4 regions of the Edwardsiella sp. EA181011 genome follow, and region 3 is predicted to be linked to each of the others. Evidence: riboswitches for the same ligand, from Rfam matches in the RefSeq annotation. Region 3 holds a riboswitch; each other region holds the start of a gene.
What was found. Region 3 has a riboswitch for thiamine pyrophosphate ahead of thiB (thiamine ABC transporter substrate binding subunit). Riboswitches for the same ligand answer to the same signal wherever they lie in the genome.
Positions count from the first base shown of each region.

Region 1: linked by a shared signal. The riboswitch ahead of thiC (phosphomethylpyrimidine synthase ThiC) and the one ahead of thiB (thiamine ABC transporter substrate binding subunit) in region 3 are both predicted to bind thiamine pyrophosphate.
Region 2: linked by a shared signal. The riboswitch ahead of thiE (thiamine phosphate synthase) and the one ahead of thiB (thiamine ABC transporter substrate binding subunit) in region 3 are both predicted to bind thiamine pyrophosphate.
Region 4: linked by a shared signal. The riboswitch ahead of thiM (hydroxyethylthiazole kinase) and the one ahead of thiB (thiamine ABC transporter substrate binding subunit) in region 3 are both predicted to bind thiamine pyrophosphate.

Region 1 covers NZ_CP011364.1:421,542-427,081, forward strand. Annotated here, with positions in the region: gene nudC (NAD(+) diphosphatase) at 1-409, opposite strand, end outside; TPP riboswitch at 575-690, shown strand; gene thiC (phosphomethylpyrimidine synthase ThiC) at 801-2,732, shown strand; gene rpoC (DNA-directed RNA polymerase subunit beta') at 2,983-5,540, opposite strand, start outside.
Region 2 covers NZ_CP011364.1:3,539,658-3,545,197, reverse strand. Annotated here, with positions in the region: gene tdcD (propionate kinase) at 1-647, shown strand, start outside; gene pflB (formate C-acetyltransferase) at 680-2,974, shown strand; gene QY76_RS15680 (Rid family detoxifying hydrolase) at 2,986-3,384, shown strand; TPP riboswitch at 3,510-3,610, shown strand; gene thiE (thiamine phosphate synthase) at 3,829-4,464, shown strand; gene QY76_RS15670 (HesA/MoeB/ThiF family protein) at 4,457-5,215, shown strand; gene thiS (sulfur carrier protein ThiS) at 5,196-5,396, shown strand; gene thiG (thiazole synthase) at 5,398-5,540, shown strand, end outside.
Region 3 covers NZ_CP011364.1:3,893,602-3,899,141, reverse strand. Annotated here, with positions in the region: gene thiQ (thiamine ABC transporter ATP-binding protein ThiQ) at 1-381, opposite strand, end outside; gene thiP (thiamine/thiamine pyrophosphate ABC transporter permease ThiP) at 378-1,985, opposite strand; gene thiB (thiamine ABC transporter substrate binding subunit) at 1,961-2,956, opposite strand; TPP riboswitch at 2,997-3,096, opposite strand; gene sgrR (HTH-type transcriptional regulator SgrR) at 3,138-4,817, opposite strand; partial or broken gene QY76_RS17215 (DASS family sodium-coupled anion symporter) at 5,152-5,540, shown strand, end outside.
Region 4 covers NZ_CP011364.1:3,369,807-3,375,346, reverse strand. Annotated here, with positions in the region: gene uraH (hydroxyisourate hydrolase) at 583-990, shown strand; TPP riboswitch at 1,089-1,185, shown strand; gene thiM (hydroxyethylthiazole kinase) at 1,221-2,024, shown strand; gene thiD (bifunctional hydroxymethylpyrimidine kinase/phosphomethylpyrimidine kinase) at 2,021-2,836, shown strand; gene QY76_RS14925 (hypothetical protein) at 2,843-3,709, opposite strand; gene QY76_RS14920 (inhibitor of vertebrate lysozyme family protein) at 3,907-4,362, shown strand; gene QY76_RS14915 (DsbA family protein) at 4,487-5,125, shown strand.

The DNA of each region.
Region 1 (5,540 bases), 460 kb from region 3:
GGCGAATGGCAACGATGATGCAGGGTGCGATCTGTGGGTAATAGCGCTGCTGACAATGGGTGCATAGGCGTGCCCACTCCTGCTGGCTCGCGTGCATCGGATGCCCGCAGTAGCCGCAGAAACGGTGGGACTGAAAAAATGCCGCCAGCTGCACGCCGCGCCCGACCAGCTGAAACAGGCCGCGATCGGTATCGATCAGCTGGCGCACCGATACCATGTCCTGCGGATACGCCAGGCACAGCAGCCATACCGGCATGCCCTGCCACTCGCCGATGCGATACGCCATCTTGCCAACCAAATGCCACTGCGCGGCGCTACCGTATGGCAGTTCGCCCTCCGGCAGCCAGATACGCCCCCGATCGCTGACCACCCACCAACCGCTATCACCGTCACTCACTTGCTGTGCCACTGTCACCGTATACACCCCTTACGCTCGATGGACGCGCTGACCTCCCCTGCGCAGGCAGCGCCGCATCAATTCTACGTTATTACTAAACATATTATTAACAATGCTTGCAGTTTCGCAGGCCGCTCCTTACACTGGCTCCCGCAGCATAGGCTCCGCCTGCGCTGCGCTATCTTGTCGGAGTGCCTAGCTGATACGCCGTATCACAGGCTGAGACCGTTGATTCGGGATCCGCGGAACCTGATTGGGTTAATACCCACGAAGGGAACAAGAGTAATTATCACGCTGAACCGGGCTCAGGCCCTTTTGCAACGTTCACCACTATTCATTACTCCTCTCCGAGCTCCAGACAAGCAATTTTTCCCTGTAACACCGTTGATGGCAGGAATTTGCTATGTCTACCGTTACTCACCGCGACGCACCGCGTCGCCAGCGCCGAGCTCAGGCTCAGGCCTTTATCGATACTCTCCAGGCGCAAGCCTATCCCAGCTCCCAACGCATCTACCTACAGGGCTCACGCGCGGATCTCCGAGTCCCCCTGCGCGAAATTGCCCTGAGCCCCACCCTGATCGGTGGGACGCCAGAGCAGCCGCAGTGGCGTGATAATGAGGCGATTGCGGTGTACGACACCTCCGGCGCCTATGGCGATCCGCAGGCGGAGATCGATCTGCGCCGCGGGCTGCCAGCCATACGCCGCGCCTGGATTGCGGAGCGCAACGACAGCGAGATCCTGCCGGGGCGCAGCTCAGACTATACCCGCCGCCGCCAAGCCGATCAGGATCTGGAGACGCTGCGTTTTGACCAGCGCTCTCCCGCACGCCGCGCGCGGCCGGGACACCGGGTCACGCAGCTGCACTATGCCAGACAGGGTATCATCACCCCGGAGATGGAGTTTATCGCGCTGCGTGAGAATATGGGGCGCGAGCGCATTCGCAGTGCCGTTTTACGTCAGCAGCACCCGGGGATCGCCTTCGGCGCCCACCTGCCGGACAATATCACGCCGGCGTTTGTCCGGGACGAGGTCGCCGCCGGGCGCGCCATCATTCCGGCCAATATTAACCACCCCGAGTCAGAGCCAATGATTATCGGGCGTAACTTTCTGGTGAAGGTCAACGCGAACATCGGCAGCTCATCTGTCACCTCCTCTATAGAGGAAGAGGTCGAAAAGCTGGTGTGGGCCACCCGCTGGGGCGCCGATACCGTGATGGATCTCTCTACCGGCCGCTACATTCATGAGACGCGTGAGTGGATCCTCCGCAACAGCCCGGTGCCCATCGGTACCGTCCCCATCTATCAGGCGCTGGAGAAGGTCAACGGCATCGCCGAGAACCTTGACTGGCCGCTGGTCCGGGATACGCTGTTAGAACAGGCGGAGCAAGGCGTGGACTATTTCACTCTGCACGCGGGCCTGCTGCTGCGCTTCATTCCGATGACCGCCGAGCGCCTGACCGGTATCGTATCGCGCGGCGGCGCCATCATGGCCAAGTGGTGCCTGTCGCACCATCAGGAGAACTTCCTCTATACCCACTTCCGCGAGATCTGCGAGATCTGTAGTGCCTATGACATCGCGCTTTCACTCGGCGACGGCCTGCGGCCCGGATCGATCCAGGATGCCAACGATCCGGCCCAGTTCGCCGAGCTGCATACCCTGGGCGAGCTGACCCGCATCGCCTGGGAATACGATGTGCAGGTGATGATCGAGGGGCCGGGCCATGTCCCCATGCACATGATCCAGCGAAATATGGAAGAAGAGCTCAGCCACTGCCACGAGGCCCCCTTCTATACCCTGGGGCCGTTAACGACCGACATCGCGCCCGGCTACGACCATTTCACCTCCGGCATCGGTGCCGCCATGATCGGCTGGTTCGGCTGCGCGATGCTGTGCTATGTCACGCCCAAGGAGCACCTGGGACTGCCCGATAAGGATGACGTCAAGCAGGGGCTCATCACCTATAAGATCGCGGCCCACGCCGCCGATCTGGCCAAGGGACATCCCGGCGCGCAAATTCGCGATAACGCCATGTCCAAGGCCCGCTTCGAATTCCGCTGGGAGGATCAGTTCAATCTGGCGCTCGATCCGGTGACGGCGCGCGCCTATCACGATGCCACCCTGCCGCAGGCATCCGGTAAGCTCGCCCACTTCTGCTCGATGTGCGGGCCGAAGTTCTGCTCCATGAAGATATCTCGAGAGGTACGCGAGCACGCCGCGCGCCAGCAGGAGGCCGACCCCGGCATGGCACAAATGGCACAGCAGTTCCGGGAGCAGGGCAGCGAAATCTATCTGGCGGACGTCGCCGACAGCGTGCCGCAGCATAAAGGGTCGTAATACGCCAGCCTATTTTTGCTGCGGCGCCGGCAACATCGCGCTGATCAGCGCCATTACCCGGGCACCAGGCTGGCTGGCGGCGACCGATACTCTGCCACCGCGGATCGGGGGCGGCGCGCACACGACGTCTAACGTTCCGCGGCCTCTCCCCGCCCCACAGGCAAAATAGCCCCCTGCCTGGCAGAGGGGTTTCATCGGCAAAAAAAAAACCGCTCCGAAGAGCGGTTTTTCATACTGTCACACAGACTCGTTAGTCGTCATTGCCACCCAGCAGACCTGCGTTCAGCAGCTCGGCCAGGTTGGCGCTGGCTTCTTCCGCGCTCACCTGCGGTGCGCTAGAGGTATCGGCAGCGCGGCGGCGCATGCGATCCTGGTGGTAGGCATAGCCGGTACCCGCCGGGATCAGACGGCCCACGATGACGTTCTCTTTCAGGCCGCGCAGCTCATCACGCTTACCGGCAACGGCCGCTTCCGTCAGCACGCGGGTGGTCTCCTGGAAGGAGGCCGCGGAGATGAAGGACTCGGTCGCCAGAGACGCCTTGGTGATACCCAGCAGATCGCGCATATAGGTCGCGGCAATCTTGCCGTCAGACTCCAACAGGCGGTTGGCAATCTTGACGCGGGACACTTCCACCTGCTCGCCTTCCAGGAACTCGGAGCTGCCGGCATTGGCGATGGTCGCCTTACGCAACATCTGACGCACGATAACTTCGATGTGCTTATCGTTAATCTTAACGCCCTGCAGACGGTATACATCCTGGACTTCGTTAACGATATAGCGGGTTACCGCGTTCACGCCGCGCAGACGCAGGATGTCGTGCGGAGACTCTGGACCGTCGGAGATCACGTCGCCGCGTTCCACGCGTTCGCCTTCGAACACGTTGAGCTGACGCCACTTCGGAATCATCTCTTCGTAGGCATCGCTGCCATCCAGCGGCGTGATCACCAGGCGGCGCTTGCCCTTGGTCTCTTTACCGAAGGAAACCACGCCGCTGATCTCGGCCAGGATCGCCGGCTCTTTCGGACGACGGGCTTCGAACAGGTCGGCAACGCGCGGCAGACCACCGGTGATATCCTTAGTACCGCCGGATTCCTGTGGAATACGCGCCAGGGTGTCACCGGCGCTGATGGCAATGCCATCCTCCAGCTGCACGATCGCTTTACCCGGCAGGAAGTACTGGGCCGGCATATCGGTACCCGGCAGCAGCACGTCATCACCGTTGGCGTCAACGATCTTCAGCGCCGGACGCAGATCTTTACCGCTGCCGGTACGCTCTGCGGAGTCCAGAACCACCTGAGAGGAGAGACCGGTCAGCTCGTCGGTCTGACGGGTTACCGTCTGGCCGTCGATCATATCGGCGAAGCGGATGAAGCCGCTAACCTCAGTGATAACCGGCATGGTATGCGGGTCCCAGTTGGCGACCGTTTCACCGCCGTTCACCTCGGCACTATCGCCCTTGGCCAGCGTAGCACCGTAAGGCACCTTGTAGCTTTCCTTGGTACGACCGAATTCGTCGATCAGCTTCAGCTCGGTGTTACGTGAGGTGATAACCAGCTTACCGTCAGAGTTCACCACGAACTTGGCGTTGCTCAGCTTCAGGTTACCCTTGTTCTTCACCTGAATGCTGGACTCTGCCGCCGCACGTGATGCCGCACCACCGATGTGGAAGGTACGCATGGTCAGCTGGGTACCCGGTTCACCGATGGACTGTGCCGCGATGACGCCGATGGCTTCGCCCTTGTTCACCAGGTGACCACGGGCCAGATCGCGACCGTAGCAGTGGGCGCACACGCCGAAGTCAGTTTCACAGCTTACGACGGAGCGCACTTTCACGCTGTCGACAGAGTGCTCTTCCAGCAGGTCACACCATTTTTCGTTCAGCAGGGTGTTGCGCGGCACCAGGATATCCGCCGTACCCGGCTTCAGCACTTCCTCTGCCGTCACACGACCCAGAACGCGGTCACGCAGCGGTTCTTTAACGTCGCCACCTTCGATAACCGGGGTCATCACGATGCCGTTGTGGGTACCACAATCGTCCTCGATAACCACCAGGTCCTGGGCCACGTCGACCAGACGACGGGTCAGGTAACCGGAGTTCGCCGTCTTCAGTGCGGTATCCGCCAGACCTTTACGCGCGCCGTGAGTTGAGATGAAGTACTGCAGTACGTTCAGACCCTCACGGAAGTTTGCGGTGATCGGCGTTTCGATGATGGAGCCATCCGGCTTCGCCATCAGGCCACGCATACCGGCCAGCTGACGAATCTGGGCGGCAGAACCACGCGCACCGGAGTCGGCCATCATAAAGATGCTGTTAAAGGAGACCTGACGCTCTTCTTCGCCATCGCGGTTGATAACGGTTTCGGTAGACAGGTTTTCCATCATCGCCTTGGCCACGCGCTCGTTCGCCGCGGCCCAGATATCGATGACCTTGTTATAACGTTCGCCGGCGGTCACCAGACCAGACTGGAACTGCTCCTGGATCTCGGCTACTTCGGCTTCGGCCTCGGCGATAATCCCCGCTTTCTTCTCCGGGATCACCATGTCGTCGATGCCGACAGACGCACCGGAGCGCGCCGCATAGGCGAAACCGGTATACATGATCTGGTCAGCAAAGATAACGGTCGGCTTCAGACCCAGCGCGCGGTAGCAGGCGTTCAGCATCTTAGAGATGGCTTTCTTGCCCAGCGGCTGGTTAACGATAGAGTACGGCAGACCTTTCGGCACGATCATCCACAGGATAGCGCGGCCAACGGTGGTGTCGATAAGTCCGGTGTTCGGAACCATCTCGCCATCGGCGCTTTTGCTGT
Region 2 (5,540 bases), 350 kb from region 3:
ATCTGCTGGGGCTCGCTGAGGCCGACTCCGGGCTGGTGATTGCGCACCTTGGCAATGGGGCCTCTATCTGCGCGGTGCGCAACGGACGCAGCGTCGATACCTCCATGGGGATGACGCCGCTGGAGGGGCTGATGATGGGCACCCGCAGCGGCGACGTCGACTTTGGGGCGCTGGCCTGGATCGCCAGCCAGACCGGCCAGTCGATCGCCGATCTGGAGCAGATGGTGAACACCGAGTCGGGGCTGCTGGGGATCTCCGGACTGTCGTCGGATCTGCGGGTCTTGGAGAGGGCGCAGCGGGAGGGGCATCGGCGGGCCGATTTGGCGATCCGCACCTTTGTCCACCGCATTGCGCGCCATATCGGCGGGCACGCCGCCTCGCTGCGGCGTCTGGACGGCATCATCTTTACCGGCGGGATCGGTGAGAATTCGGCGCTGATCCGGCGGATGGTGCTGGAACATTTATCCGTATTCGGTATTACGCTGGCGCCGGATAAAAATAATCTCCCCGGTAGCGCAGGTGAAAGAATTATATCCGGAGAGGACTCAGCCGTTATTTGCGCAGTAATTCCTACCGATGAAGAGAGAATGATTGCTCTGGATGCACTGCGTCTGGGAAAAATGATGCCATCGATTGAATACGTATAATTTATTCATTGTTATCTAAAGAGAGTATTTCCATGAAGGTTGATATTAATACCGGCGATCGCGCGTATGCCGAGGCCTGGTATGGCTTTATAGGTACTGAATGGAAAAACGAAATAAACGTTCGTGACTTTATTCAGAATAACTATACGCCTTATACCGGCGATGAATCTTTTCTGGCGCAGGCGACGCCCGCGACAACGGCGCTATGGCAAAAGGTGATGGAGGGGATCCGCACCGAGAATGCGACCCATGCACCGGTCGATTTTGATACGAACGTCGCGACGACGATTACCTCTCACGGGCCGGGCTATATCGCGCGGGAGCTGGAGACCATCGTCGGTTTGCAGACGGATGCTCCCCTAAAGCGTGCGCTGCATCCGTTTGGCGGCATCAACATGATCCGCAGCTCGTTTAACGCCTATGGACGGGCGATGGATCCGGCGTTCGAGTATCTGTTCAGCGACCTGCGCAAGACCCATAACCAGGGGGTCTTCGACGTCTACTCACCGGAGATGCTGCGCTGCCGTAAGTCGGGGATTTTGACCGGCCTGCCGGACGGCTATGGCCGCGGACGTATCATCGGCGACTATCGCCGAGTGCCGCTGTACGGTATCGCCTATCTGGTGCGTGAGCGTGAGCTGCAGTTCGCCGCGCTGCAGCCGGCGCTGGAGCGCGGCGACGATCTGGAGGGGGTGATCCGCCTGCGTGAGGAGCTGGCGGAGCAGCGGCGGGCGCTGCTGCAGATCCAGGAGATGGCCGCCGGCTACGGCTATGATATCTCCCGTCCGGCGCGCAGCGCGCAGGAGGCGATACAGTGGCTGTACTTCGCCTATCTGGCCGCCGTGAAGTCACAGAACGGCGGCGCCATGTCGCTGGGACGCACCGCCACCTTCCTGGATATCTATATCGAGCGCGATCTGCAGGCCGGTGCCCTGACGGAGACCCAGGCGCAGGAGCTGATCGACCACTTCATCATGAAGATCCGCATGGTACGCTTTCTGCGCACGCCGGAGTTCGACTCACTGTTCTCCGGCGATCCGATCTGGGCGACGGAGGCGATCGGCGGAATGGGGCTGGATGGCCGTACCCTGGTGACCCGTAGCTCATATCGCTATCTGCATACGCTGCATACCATGGGGCCGGCGCCGGAGCCAAACCTGACTATCCTGTGGTCGGAGGCGCTGCCGGTCAGCTTTAAAAAGTATGCCGCGCATCTCTCTATTCTGACCTCGTCGCTGCAGTATGAAAACGATGATCTGATGCGCCCGGACTTTAACAGCGATGACTATGGTATCGCCTGCTGCGTCAGCCCGATGGTGATCGGGAAACAGATGCAGTTCTTTGGCGCCCGCGCGAACCTGGCCAAAACCCTGCTGTACGCGATTAACGGCGGAGTGGACGAGAAGCTGAAGATCCAGGTGGGGCCGAAAATCGCGCCCCTGATGGATACGGTGCTGGAGTATGAGACGGTGATCGAAAGCCTCGATCGTTTTATGGACTGGCTGGCGGTCCAGTACATCAGCGCGCTGAATCTGATCCACTACATGCACGACAAGTACAGCTATGAGGCGGCGCTGATGGCGCTGCATGACCGCGATGTCTACCGCACTATGGCCTGCGGCATCGCCGGACTGTCGGTGGCGGTGGACTCCCTGTCCGCCATTAAGTACGCGCGGGTGACGCCGATCCGCGACGAGCAGGGTCTGGCGGTGGACTTCGCCATCGAGGGGGACTACCCGCAGTATGGCAACAACGACGATCGGGTCGATCGTATCGCCTGCGACCTGGTCGAGCGCTTTATGAAGAAGATCCGGGCGCTGCCAACCTACCGTCACGCGGTGCCGACCCAGTCGATTCTGACCATCACCTCCAACGTGGTCTACGGGCAAAAGACCGGCAATACACCGGACGGCCGCCGCACCGGGACGCCGTTCGCGCCGGGGGCTAACCCGATGCACGGGCGCGACACAAAAGGCGCCGTGGCCTCACTGACCTCCGTGGCCAAGCTGCCCTTTACCTATGCCAAAGACGGCATCTCCTATACCTTCTCCATCGTGCCGCAGGCGCTGGGCAAGGAGGAGACGGTGCGCAAGGATAACCTGGTCGGCCTACTGGACGGCTACTTCCACCATCGGGAGGCGGTTGAGGGCGGTCAGCACCTCAATGTCAACGTGATGAACCGCGATATGCTGCTGGATGCGATAGCGCACCCGGAAAACTACCCGAACCTGACCATCCGGGTCTCCGGCTATGCGGTGCGCTTCAATGCGCTCACCCGGGAACAGCAGCAGGATGTGATTTCACGCACCTTTACCCGCACGTTTTGAGGAGGATAACAATGCAGCGTAACACCCTGGCTACGGCACAGGCGCCGGGCGCGATTGGCCCCTATGTGCAGGGCGTTGATCTGGGCGGTCTGGTGATGACATCGGGACAGATCCCGGTCGATCCGCAAACGGGACGTGTGGCGGACGCGGTCGCCGAGCAGGCGCGCCAGAGCCTGGAAAATGTCGCCGCCATTGTCCAGGCCGCCGGACTGACGGTCGGCGATATCGTCAAGACTACGGTTTTTATCACCGAACTGCAGGATTTTGAGGTGATAAACCGAGTATACGCGGAATTCTTCGATGCCCACGGCGCCGCTTATCCCGCACGCAGCTGTGTGCAGGTTGCCGCGCTACCGAAAGCGGTGAAGCTAGAGATTGAGGCCATCGCCTGGCGCGGATGCTCCCGCTAACCCTCCGGCCGCCTGTCTTGGCGGCCTGTTTTTTTGAGCGCCGGCATCAGGTTTGCGGTGCCTGGCTTGAGATTTTCAGCATTAACGCGTAGTTTAGCTGCGCAACCCTGCCGTCACGGCAGGGGGTTATCTTGTCGGAGTGCCCTGTTGGGCTGAGACCGTTTATTCGGGATCCGCGGAACCTGATCAGGCTAATACCTGCGAAGGGAACAAGAGTTACACTGCTGCTGCATCGCCGTTAGGCGATCTCACCTCTTGCTTCATCCGTCGTCTGACAAGCCACGTCCTTATCTTAGGGAAATGAGCTATGTCCGGAACTCAATCACCCCATCGCGCCTCTGCGCGCGGCCTTGGCGGGCGGCTCCACCGCGCCCTGCTTTTCCCCGTGGCACGCCGTACGCTAGCCCACGGCGGCGCACGGTGCCTGCATCAGGAGGTGGTCTGATGTATCAGCCTGATTTTCCCCCGGTACCGCAGCGCTTAGGGCTGTATCCGGTCGTTGACAGCGTGGAATGGATCGCCCGTCTGCTGGAGGCCGGGGTACGCACCCTCCAACTGCGGATCAAAGATAAGGCGGAGGGTGAGGTAGAGGACGATGTGATCGCCGCCATTGCGCTGGGGCGCCGCTATAGCGCCCGGCTTTTTATTAACGATTACTGGCGGCTGGCTATCAAACACCGGGCCTATGGCGTCCATCTGGGCCAGGAGGATCTGACGGAATGTGACCTGGCCGGGATTAAGCGCGCCGGGTTACGTTTGGGCGTGTCCACCCATGATGACATGGAGATGGATGTCGCGCTGGCAGTCCGTCCCTCCTATATTGCGCTCGGCCATGTATTCCCGACCCAGACCAAGCAGATGCCTTCCGCGCCGCAGGGGCTGGTGCAGCTGGCGCGCCATATTGCGCGTCTGGCCGGCTACCCAACCGTCGCCATCGGCGGCATCACGCTTGCCCGTATCCCAGAGGTGCTGGCGACCGGCGTCGGCGGCGTGGCTGTCGTCAGCGCCATCACCCAGGCGCCCGACTGGTTACAGGCTACGGCGCGGCTGCTTGAGAGGGTGGGCGCAGGTGATGAATGATCGCGATTTTATGCGTTACAGTCGGCAGATTTTACTGCCGGATATCGACGTTAGCGGGCAGTCCCGGCTGCTGGAGAGCCGGGTATTGATCGCCGGGCTGGGAGGGCTGGGCGCGCCTGCCGCGCTGTATCTCGCCGGCGCAGGCGTTGGCACGCTGGTGCTGGCGGATGACGATGACGTTCACCTGAGTAATCTGCAACGGCAAATCATGTTTAGCGCGGAGGATATCGGCAAGCCGAAGGCCGAGGCCGCCCGGGAGCGCCTATCTCGGCTGAACCCGGATATTACGCTGATCGCACGCCAGGAGCGCCTTGGCGGCGAAGCGCTGTTAAACGAGGTCCGCCAGGCGGATGTGGTGCTCGACTGCACTGACAACATGGCAACGCGCCAAGCGATTAACGCCGCCTGCGTTGCGGCCTCGACGGCCTTGGTGAGCGCTAGCGCCGTGGGGTTTGGCGGCCAGATGATGGTGTTGGCGCCCCCCTGGACGCATGGCTGTTATCGCTGCCTGTGGCCGGAGGATGCCGAGCCTGAACGCAGCTGCCGCAGCGCCGGCGTCATCGGCCCGGTGGTGGGCGTGATGGGGACACTTCAGGCGCTGGAGGCGATTAAGTTGTTGAGCGGCCTGGAGACGCAGCGGGGTGTCCTGCGTCTGTTTGACGCCCGCGCCAATCGTTGGCATACGCTGACGCTCCGGCGTGCAGAGGGGTGCCCGGTCTGCGGAGGCGATGATGAACGTGTTTGTCAATGATGAGGCCATCGTCTGCCCGCCGGCGTTAAGCGTGTCGGCGCTGCTGGCGCAGCTACAGCTGCCAACGGCCGGCATGGCGCTGGCGCTTAACCAGCATATTCTTCCGCATGCGCAGTGGCGGGATCATATCCTGCAGGAGGGCGACTCCCTTCTGCTGTTTCAGGTGATAGCCGGAGGCTGACATGTTGCGTATTGCCGATAAAACCTTTGAGTCCCATCTGTTCACCGGCACCGGTAAGTTTGCCTCGCCGCAGGTGATGCTGGAGGCGATTCGCGCCTCGGGAAGTCAGCTGGTGACGCTGGCGATGAAGCGGGTGGATCTCCG
Region 3 (5,540 bases):
GGGGAGCCGCGGCAGGTAGTCGCGAATACCGACCAGTTCGGCGATATCCGTGAGCCGACGGCGCTGGTCATCATCAAGCCGCAGCCCGGGATCCAGCCCCAGCCCCAGATTCTGAGCGATGGTCAGGTGGGCGAACAGATTGTGCTCCTGGAATAGCATGGATACCGGGCGCTGAGACGGGGGGGCGCGGCGACAATCGATGCCGTTGAGGTACAGATCGCCGCTGCTCGGCGCCAGAAATCCAGCGATGAGGCTCAATAGGGTGCTTTTCCCTGCGCCGCTCGGCCCCAGGATGGCGATGCGCTCGCCGGCGGCGACGTGCAGGCTGAAGCTCAGGGTCTGTTGCTGATAGCGGTAGTTCAGATTATCCAGGCGGATCATGGCGATTTTCTCCCGGCGGGCAGGCGCTCCAGCAGGCTGAAGAGGGTCAGACAAAACAGCAGTAGCAGCAGGGCGGTGACTGCGCCGTCGGCGCTGCGGTAGGCGCCGAGCTGTTGATACAGGTAAAAGGGCAGGGTGCGGAACTGCTCGCTGCCAAACAGGGCGACGACGCCAAAATCGCCCAGCGAGAGGACGCAGGCAAAGGCCAGCGCCTGCGCCAGCGGGCGGCGCAGCGCGCGCAGCTCAATCCAACGCAGGCGATTGAGGCCGCCGATGCGCAGCGACAGGCACAGCGGGTCATAGCGTTCGGCCAGATCGCGCATGGGATATTCGAGCACCTTCATCGCGTAGGGGATCGCCATCAGCGCGTTGGTCACCATCACTAACAGCCCTGGCGATGTGGGCAGGCCGATCGTGGCGTTGAGCAGCAGGAAAAAACCGGTCGCCAGCACGATGCCCGGCATGGCCAGGATCAGCATGCCGCACAGCTCCATTCCCTGCGCCCGCCAGCGCTGGCCGCGCAGGTTCAGCTCGCGGCTGCTCCACAGCAGCATCATGGTCAGCGAGACCGCCAGCGCGCCGGCGCCCAGCGCGATGTACAGCGAGGTTCCCAGCGCCTGCCACAGGGCCGGCTGTCGCAGGACGCTGCCGAGCGCCTGGTTTAGCCCATCGACGATCACCGCCAGCAGCGGCGGCAGCAGCAGCAGCAGGGCGAGGCCTATCGTCAGCGTATCGCTGAGTTTCAGCCTCAGCGAGTCGCGTGTGTCGCGCCACCGCATACGCCGGGTGTGCCCGACTGGCAGAATGCCGGAAAGCCGTTGGCTGAGCAGCACCAACCCCAGGCAGCATCCCAGCTGTAGCAGGGCCAGCTGAGCGGCGCGCGCGGGGTCATAGTCGTAGCTGAGCGCCTGATAGATGGCCAGTTCGATGGTGGTGGCCTGAGGACCGCCGCCCAGCGAGAGCACCGTGGCAAAGCTGGAAAAGCACAGCATGAAGATCAGCGCCCCGGCGGGCGGCAGCTGGCGGCGCAGGTAAGGCCACTCGATGAAGCGCAGGATCTGGCGGGGCGACATGCCCAGCTGGGCGGCGAGCTGGCGCTGTTCAACCGGGATGGACTCCAGCGCCTGCAGCAGCAGGCGGGTGGCCAGCGGCAGGTTGAAGAACACGTGGGCCAGCAGGATCCCCTGCAGTCCGTAGGGGCTGAAGCGATAGTCAATGCCCAGCGTCTGGCACAGTAGCGCCAGCCATCCCTGACGGCCATACACGCTCAGCAGCCCGAAGACGGCCACCAGCACCGGCAGCACCAGGGTCATGGCGCACAGGCGCAGCAGCAGCGCCCGCCCGGGAAAGCGGCGGCGGAACAGCGCCTGGGCCAGCGCGATGGCCGGCAGCAGCGACAGCAGCGTCGAGAGCAGCGCCTGCCAGAAGCTGAAGCGAACCACATGCCACAGATAGCTATCCCGCCACAGCGCCGCGGGCGCGGCGGCGGGGGCGCTATACCACAGTGCGCCGAACGCCAGCAGGGCGATCCCCAGCAGCAGCGCGGCGGCTAGCGCGCCCGGCCAGAGCCAGCGGGGGATCAGCGGCTCAGGGCGCTTTGCCATGCGCGGATCCATTCAGCCCGATGCTGTGCGACGTCGTCGGCGGTAAAGCTGAGTGTCTTCTGCGGCGTGGGCAGGGCGGCGAAGGCCGGCGGCAGCGGCACCGCCGTCGCCGGATACATCCAGTTGCCGGTCGGGATGGCATTCTGGAACGGCGAGGTGGTAATGAACTGCATAAACTGGTGCGCCAACGCCGGCTGCGGGCTGTGCTTCAGTACGCCGGCGACCTCGACCTGCAGGTAGTGGCCTTCGTCAAACATCGCCGCAGCATAGCGATCGCTGTGCTCTTCGATCTGGTGGTAGGCCGGCGAGGTGGTATAGCTCAGCACCATATCCGCCTCTCCCTTCAGGAATAGGCCGTAGGCCTCGCTCCACCCTTTGGTGACGGTGACGGTTTTTTGCGCCAGCTTCTGCCAGGCGGCCGGCGCCTGATCGCCATACACCTTCTGCATCCATAGCAGTAGGCCCAATCCCGGGGTGCTGGTACGAGGATCCTGATAGATAACGCGCCACTTCTCTGGCCCTTCGACCAGCTGTTTCAGGCTGGTAGGCGGATTTTTAACCCGCTGGCGGTCATAGACAAAGGCGAAATAGCCGTAGTCGTAGGGGACGAAGGTGGTATCGTGCCAGCCACCCGGCACCGTCAGTGCTCGGGTATCGGCCTGGCTGGGGCTGAATAGCCCGCTTTGCCGGGCGGCGGTCAGCAGGTTGTTATCCAGCCCCAGCACGACGTCGGCCGGGCTGTTTTTCCCCTCCATCCGCAGGCGATTAAGGATAGCGACGCCGTCCTCCAGCGGGATCAGCTTGAGCTCACAGTGGCAGGATTGTTCGAAGGCCTGCTTGATCTTGGGCCCGGGCCCCCAGTCGGCGGCGAAAGAGTCATAGGTGTAGACGGTCAGGACAGGTTTGCCGGCCGCCTGCGCCAGCAGCGAGACCGTCAGTAGGGCCAGAATGGAAAACAGTTTTTTTAACACTTTGCACTCCCTTGGTGGCGGTGGCAAAGGTCTTTGAGCAGCAACGGGCTCTCTCAAATCCCTCCGCCGGCATTAACCGGATCAGGTTCGACGGGTATGCTCTCAGCCCGGCGATCCGCCGGGCACCCCGTTGAGACGGCGCTTATTGTAAAGAGCGCGTGCGTGATTAGAAAGACGTTTGTTAACGGGAGACGGCCGGAGGATGCTCCGGCGGGGCAAACCAGGCCGACTTGAAGTCAAACCAGCCCAGCGTATTCATCCGCACCCCACGCATGCTGTGCTGGCCGTGCAGCTTGAGCCAGTGGTGAAACAGTGGATGCAGCTGATGCCGCTGCACTAGCTGCTGACTCCACTCCGCCACCGGCAGACGCTGTTCACGCCAGCGGTGGGCCTCGCTGGCCAGATCCAGCCCGGAGCAATGGCTCAGCAGCGGAAGTTCGTACAGCATGGCAAAAATGGAGAACTCCAGCGGCAGATAAAAGTTGGCGCTGCCCAGCCACAGATCGCTCTCGGCGGCGCCCTCGTGCCAGCGGGGATAGTCGATCTCCTGCATTTCCAGCGTGACGCCGTGTGCCGCCAGCAGCGGCTGCAGCGCCTGATAGAGGGCGTGGAACTCCGAATGCTCGCTGTAGAAGGTGATACGCAACTGAGTCAGCTGCGGGGGCTTGGGGCGATTGCTGAGCATCTTGTTGTGGTGCCAGCGCGGCAGCAGGCCGTAGGCGGGAGACCAGTAACGCTGGTGCAGGTGGCTGGCGTTGTTCAATAGGGCGATGGGGTTGATCGTCTGACACAGCCAGGCGCGCACCGCCGGATCGCGCATCTGTGCGCTGCGCTGGTCGAACAGCATAAAATAGTAGCCCTCCTCCAGGCGACTCTCCAGCTCGTCGCCGCCGCTGCCGTCGGCCTGCAGCTGCACGCCGGCGTGAACCAGCGCCTCGGAGATTTCCGGCAGCACCCAGATATTGACCTCATCGATCAGCGCCCGGTAGCCAAAGTAGCCGTCAAAGGCGCGGATCTTCAGCTGGCTTTCCGTGTTGCGTACCACCTGATAGGGGCCGGTACCGACGGGGAGGCGGGCAAAATCGCGCATCTCCTGCCACTCCTGCGGCAGGATCATGGCCGGGACGCTGCCGAGCAGCCAGGGAAGCCAGGCATCCTCCGCCCGCAGATGGATATCGATGACGTGTGGGGTGGGGGAGGCGACCTGCGCGATATGGCGGAACAGCGGCAGCGTGCACAGGCGCTCCAGCGAGGCGATCACGTCGGCCATCGTCAGCTCGCGCCCGTGGTGAAAGTGGATCGCCGGGCGTAGATAGAAGCGCCAGTGCAGCGGGGTCAGCGGCTGCCAGTGGTGGGCCAGATCCGATTCGAGTTCCCCGTTTTCCTCATTTATGCGGGTGAGGCCGCTGAAAATCTGGCGGGCCAGATGGGTCTCCGAGCGGCGTAGCGGCGAGGCGGGCTGTAGCCCGAGCAGTGGGCGGTAATAGAGGATTCGCAGGATATGGCGTCCCTGGCGGAAGCTGCGCCCTAGCTGCGCCAGCAGCATCTGGCGCGCGCTGTCGCGATCGCCGACCAGCTGCACCAGCTGCTCAAAGTGATCCTGCTCCATCAGCTCTTCGGCGCGCAGCTGCTGCACCTCAAGGGCGCTGCAGAGAAAGGCGAGGCGTGAACGTTTTCCGCGTCCGCTGACGGCCTGCCAGCTCAGCCAGCCTTGCTGCTGCATGGCGTTGAGCAGGGTACGAACGTGGCGACGTGAGCAGTTTAGCGCCGCGGCCAACTCGGCCAGCGTGGTATCACAGCCGTTGCCCTGACAGTGCTGCCACAGGCGAATAAACTGATGCTGCAGGCGCGGGGTGGCCATAAATGGGGATCTCTTGTCTGAAAGGCATCTATTTTTCTTTCCCTATATTACGCAGATACTGTCGGCAGATGAAAGAGGGTATCTCTCCGACATCGAAGAGTGTTTCTGAGTAAAGGTGCTTTTCACCGGCCAGCGATCGTCGATCGCTGGCTTTTTTCTGTTTTCCGTCGGTTGCGGCGGGAAAACAGGGTACTCTGTGGCGGCGTTGATGTGATAGAGCCAGCGCGGTGCTTCGGCTACGGCGTCGGCGTTCGCACAGCGCGCGCGACCTGCGCCGGGCCGACGCGGCGTGGGCGGATTCCCACAGAGTAAGATAATAAAAGGATGGCACCCTATGGATAAACTGACGCCGTTAAAGCCTCTGCCCGCCCTGATTGCGCTGGCGATGACCCTGACCCTTTGGTTTATTATCCCGGCGCCGGCCGGCGTGAGCGCCAATGCCTGGCAGCTGCTGGCGCTGTTCGTGGGCACCATTGCCGCCATTATCGGCAAGGCGCTGCCTATCGGCGCGGTTTCGGTGGTGGCGATTGCGCTGGTGGCCCTGACCGGGGTGACCGCGCCCGGAAAACCGGCGGCGGCGTTGAACGACGCCCTGAGCGGCTTTTCCAACGCCCTGATCTGGCTGATCGGCATTTCAATCATGGTCTCGCAAAGCCTGAATAAAACCGGGCTGGGGGAGCGGATCGGCTACTGGTTTATCGCGCTGTGCGGCAAACGCACGCT
Region 4 (5,540 bases), 520 kb from region 3:
GTTGAGGTTGATTTGTGATGTTTTTTTATGAAGGATAGACGGCTTATAAAGGCGTGCTGGAACAGAGTACGCCTTTTTTATATAGAGGTGGGCCGACTGACGAGTTCTATATAAGTGTTTTCTGCTATATTTAGTTGGCTTAATTAATTGACAATATTGATATTTGATCATTTTGACATTATATTTATAAAATCATTTCAATTTGTTAATATCCATGCTGTGGCGTGTCGCTGGATGAGTTTATATTCATCTCTATTATAATTGTTGATTTCAATGATGTAATTTTAACGCTATGAGTTTTATGTTTAAAATAGCATGCTATCATCCTGCCGCAGGTGTTCCATATGATTGGAGTAGCATATTGTGAATATTAATGCCCCCCAATTTATTCCTGCATCAAGACAGTATCTCGTATGCATCAATGCCGTTTAACACCTATCATTGTGGGGGTTTATCCCATATTTCCTCTCTCCTTGGCCTCTGCTTGTAATGCAGGCCGAAAAGATAACAGAAAGTTTAATAATGTGGGGGGAGGCATTTTGCTAGGCTGCCGGAGGGACGACATAACATAGGAGCCCAGTGATGAAAAAAATGCTTTTACTTACCGCGATGTTATCTGCGATCGGCGCGGCGGCACAGGCCGCCCCGGTGGGCACGCTGAGCGTGCATATCCTGAATCAGCAGACGGGAAAGCCGGCCCCCGGGGTGGCGGTGATGCTGGAGAGGCAGGATGGCAGCGCGTGGCGTGAGATCGCCCGCGCCGCGACGGATGACGATGGTCGCGTCCGCTCGCTGTACCCGGCGGCGGCCGATATGGACCCTGGCGTCTATCGGGTGACCTTTAAAACGGGCGCCTATTTCCATGAGCGGGGCCAGGATACCTTTTTCCCGGAGGTGCCGGTTTTATTCCGGGTAACGCAGCAGAATGAAAAGCTGCATGTGCCGCTGCTGCTGAGCCAGTATGGCTACGCCACGTACCGCGGCAGCTAGCGTCGCCCGCGCGGCGTTCCGCCGCGCATTTACAATCTCCGGCGTGAGTATTATCCTGCCGCTGGATTAACCATGGGTTAATTACAGTATTTTGATGAGTATATGACTCGGGGTGCCCTTCTACGTGAAGGCTGAGAAATACCCGTATTACCTGATCTGGATAATGCCAGCGTAGGGAAGTCACGGTGTCTGACCGCGCCGCCTTCTTCACGCCGGTTGAGAGAGACGCCATGTTGACGCAACCCACTCCCCTGCCTGATGCGCTGTGCGCCCAGGCGCTGATGACCTTACGCCAGCGTACGCCGCTGGTTCACTGCCTGACCAATGAAGTGGTGCAAAGCCTGACAGCCAACGTGCTGCTGGCGCTGGGCGCCGCCCCGGCGATGGTGGTGCAGACCGAGGAGGCCCGCCAGTTTGCGGCGCTGGCCGATGCGCTGCTGATCAATATCGGTACGCTGTATGACGCGCGCGCCGACAGTATGCTGGCGGCGATTGAGGCGGCCAATCTGGCAGGAACCCCCTGGGTACTGGATCCGGTGGCCGTCGGTGCGCTGTGCTATCGCAGCGATTTCGCCCATCGTCTGCTGCGGTTGCGCCCGGCGGTGATTCGCGGCAACGCCTCTGAAATCCTGGCGCTGGCCGGCGCCCCTTCGCGCGGGCGCGGCGTCGATAGTCAGGATGATGCGCTGGCGGCGCTGCCGGCGGCGGCTGCGCTGGCGCGCGATAGCGGTGCGGTGGTGGCGATTACCGGTGCCAGCGATTACGTGACCGATGGACAAAACAGCTACCGGATCGACGGCGGCGATCCGCTGATGACCCGGGTCGTCGGTACCGGCTGCGCACTGTCGGCGGTGGTGGCGGCCTTCAGCGTATTGGACGATCGCCTGACGGCGGTGGCTAGCGCCTGCCGGGTGATGGCGCTGGCGGGTGAGCGGGCGGCGGCGCAGGCCAGCGGTCCCGGCAGCTTCACGCCCCATTTCCTGGACGCCCTGTATAGCCTCCAGCCCGCCGTCATCGCGGGGGAGGCGGCATGAGCATGAGCGCAGAACGGATTAATGCCCTGACCATCGCCGGCACCGATCCCAGCGGCGGCGCCGGGATCCAGGCCGATCTCAAAGCCTTTTCCGCGCTGGGCGCCTATGGCACCAGCGTCATCACCGCGCTGGTAGCCCAGAATACCCGCGGCGTACAGTCGGTTTACCCTATCGACGCCGGGTTTGTCCGGGAGCAGCTGGACTCCGTGCTGAGCGATGTGCGCATCGACAGCGCGAAAATTGGCATGCTGGCGAGCGCCGATATCGTCGCCTGCGTCGCCCAGACGCTGACGCGCTACCCGCTGCCGTACGTCGTTCTGGATACGGTCATGGTGGCCAAAAGCGGCGATGCGCTGCTGGCGCCGCAGGCCGTCAGCGCGATTCGCGAGCAGCTGTTGCCGCAGGTCTCGCTGATCACCCCCAACCTGCCGGAGGCCGCCGCGCTGCTGGGGGGCTCGGTGGCGGAGGATGAGGCGGCGATGGTTGCCCAGGGCGAAGCGCTGTTGGCGCTGGGGTGTCAGGCGGTGCTGATGAAGGGGGGGCACCTACGGGGCGGGGAGAGCCCCGACTGGCTGCTGACCCGCGACGGCGCCGCCGAGCGCTTTAGCGCGGCGCGCGTGGCGACGCGCCATACTCACGGGACGGGCTGCACCCTGTCCGCGGCGCTGGCGGCGCTGCGCCCGCGTCATGAGGACTGGCGCGCTACCGTTGCCGCCGCGAAGGCGTATCTGCAGGGGGCGTTGATGGCCGCGGACTCCCTGCAGGTGGGACAGGGCATTGGCCCGGTGCACCACTTTTACCGCTGGTGGTAAGCGGGGCTAGGCGGCGTGCTGCGCCGCCAGCGCATTCAGCACGGCGAGCCGCTGCAGGTGCTCGGCGTCGAAACGGTTGAGGGTGAAAAACGGCATCTCCGCGTCCGGGCGCAGCGCCAGCGCCAGCGCCGGTTTATCCTCCGCGCCGGCCAGCCAGCCGATCAGATAGCTGGCCTGACGCTGCGGGCTTTTCCAGCTCAGCAGCAGCGAGGGCCACGGGTTGGATTCGCTGGCGGCCCGCGTGGCGATGAACAGGCCATCGTACCAGCGCCCGGCGTAGTCACCGTCGTGCTCCAAGGTGTGCGGATCGCGCTGGAGCCACTGGTGCAGGCTGTGGATCCCGTCGCAGCTCAGGCTGCGCTCCAGCGCCTGCCACTGCGGATAGCCATGGCTATGCTGCCAGCAGGCGATGCCCAGATAGTCATTGATCTCCGCCCACCAGCCCGTCATCTGCTCGCGTAGCGTGGCATCGCGCACGGCGCGGTAGGGGACCAGTCGCCGATCGCCGGCGGCCAGATCCTGCAGGGCAACCAGCGGCAGGGTTTTCGGTTTACTGCGCAGGGTGGCCCACAGCAGCAGCTTAGGAATGCGCGGCGTAATGGTCTGCACGCTGAAGCGATACGCGTCGCCGACGGAGAGGACAACGCCGCTGGAGGTGCCGCGTTTGTCCTGATAGTTACGGATGATGACCAGCGGATTGAACGCCATCCAGCCGGTCAGGTAGCTCTCCTGCGGGCGATCGGCGTGGCCAAATGCGTCGACCCGCTGGCGGATGGCGGAGCAGTCCAGCGCATCAAGCGCGCCGGCGCTGGCGGCATCGTAGCGCTCGCGTGCGAGGGCGGGCAGCGGGGGAAGGGTAATCATATCGCTCATAGTGTGGTATCCAGAAAAACGTGGGCGGGCCAAGCTTACCCTAAAGCCCGGCGGCGGGGCCGATGCCAAGGTACTTTTCTGCTATAGATCAACTTTTTCAGATTGAGAATGACTGATAAAAATAGTAAATATTTTATTTATGAAACAGCTGCGGCGTAAATAAATGACGGTGCCGCGACCTAACTGAAGGAGTTACCATGAAAACGATCGCCGGGGCGCTGGCCGCCCTTCTGTTGGCCTACGGAGCGCCGGTAATGGCCGATGAGGCTATTCCGCCCTCGTTATCTGAGCTGATGGCCCAGCCGTCGTATCAGCAGAGCTGGAAGCAGGCGCTGCAGGGCGAGAAGGATCTGCCGTCGTGGGTGCGCAGCGGACAGGGAACCTCTGCGCCGCCGCAGACGCTGACCTGGCAGGGTAAGGCGTATCAGGTCGGCATGGTCTGTCAGCCGCACAACTGCGGCAACCGGCAGCTGTTTATCGCCTTCAGCGCTGATCGACGCCAGGCCTGGGCGCTGCGTGTAACGCTGCCGGACAGCGATGCTGCGATGCTGCAGCCCGCCAAGTATGCCCGCTTTCAGTGGCTGGGCAATCCGGACGCCTCCCTGAAGGTGCTGCTGATGCAGCAGGTAACGTCGCAGCCGGATTGGAAATAGCGCGCGTCACGCGTGCGCTGCCGCTGTATCAGCGTGTAATCCGGTGTAATTAATCGTAAATCCGTACGGCGTTCGCCGTGTGGAATGCTACTCTGCGCACAAGTTGACTTGATACGGTAAAGTGATGATGAAAACGAGACTCTTCCAGGCCGCCGCCGGCCTGCTGGTACTGTGCTCTGTTGCCGCTCAGGCTGCTGGGTATCAGGAAGGAAAACAGTATACCGACATGCCGAAAGCCGTGCCCGGCGCACCGGCGGTCGTCGAATTTTTCTCTTTCTATTGCCCGCCCTGTAACCAGTTTGCCAACGTTTACCGCATCGGTGAGGCAGTAAACGGGATCCTGCCGCCGGGGGAGAAGGTGGTGAAATACCACGTGAGCTTCCTGGGGCCGCAGGGAGCGGCGTTGACGGAGGCGTGGTCCGTCGCGCAGGCCCTCGGCGTATCGGATAAGGTGGAGAAGCCGCTGTTTGATGCGGTGCAGGTGAAGCGCAGCATTAACTCTCCGGCGGATATCCGTCAGGTATTTGTCGACTCCGGCGTTGCGGCGGCGGAGTACGACGCGGCGCTGAACAGTTTTGTCGTGAAATCGCTGACCGCGCGGCAGGAGAATGCGGTGCAGGCCTTTGGCGTGCGCGGCACCCCGTCGTTCTATGTCGCGGGTAAGTACCAGATTAAAAATGATGGAATGCAGGCGACCAGTATTGATGGCTATCGCAGCGAATATGCGGACGTGGTGAAGTTCCTGCTGGCTCAGGGTAAATAACGCTCCCCTCTGCCGATAAACGCCTGGGCCAGGAGCCCGGGCGTTTTTTTTGGGGCGTTTGCAGCGCGCCAATGGCGCAGGGGTGCGGGGTAAGACCCTAAAGACCCATGCCCCATACCGCCGCGTCCCCTTCTCTTTCAGCTCAGCGCCTCCGCGAGCCGCCGCTGGCGACATGAGCGGGCGGCATCGCGGCGGTGGCGGCGGAGCGCCTCAGGACAAGCCGGGGAAGGTGCCAATCTGGCCATATTCCCGCGCGGATGCCATTCGCATGGGGGCTATTTCGCCCCGCATCGGGATAATACCCTAAGTCCAGGGATATGACGTGCACGGGATGGGATGATTCGGGGATGCCTTTTTCCCGCGCGGGCAAAGCGGGGACGGGCGTCTTAATGGATTAATCGGACGCCGTCGCATT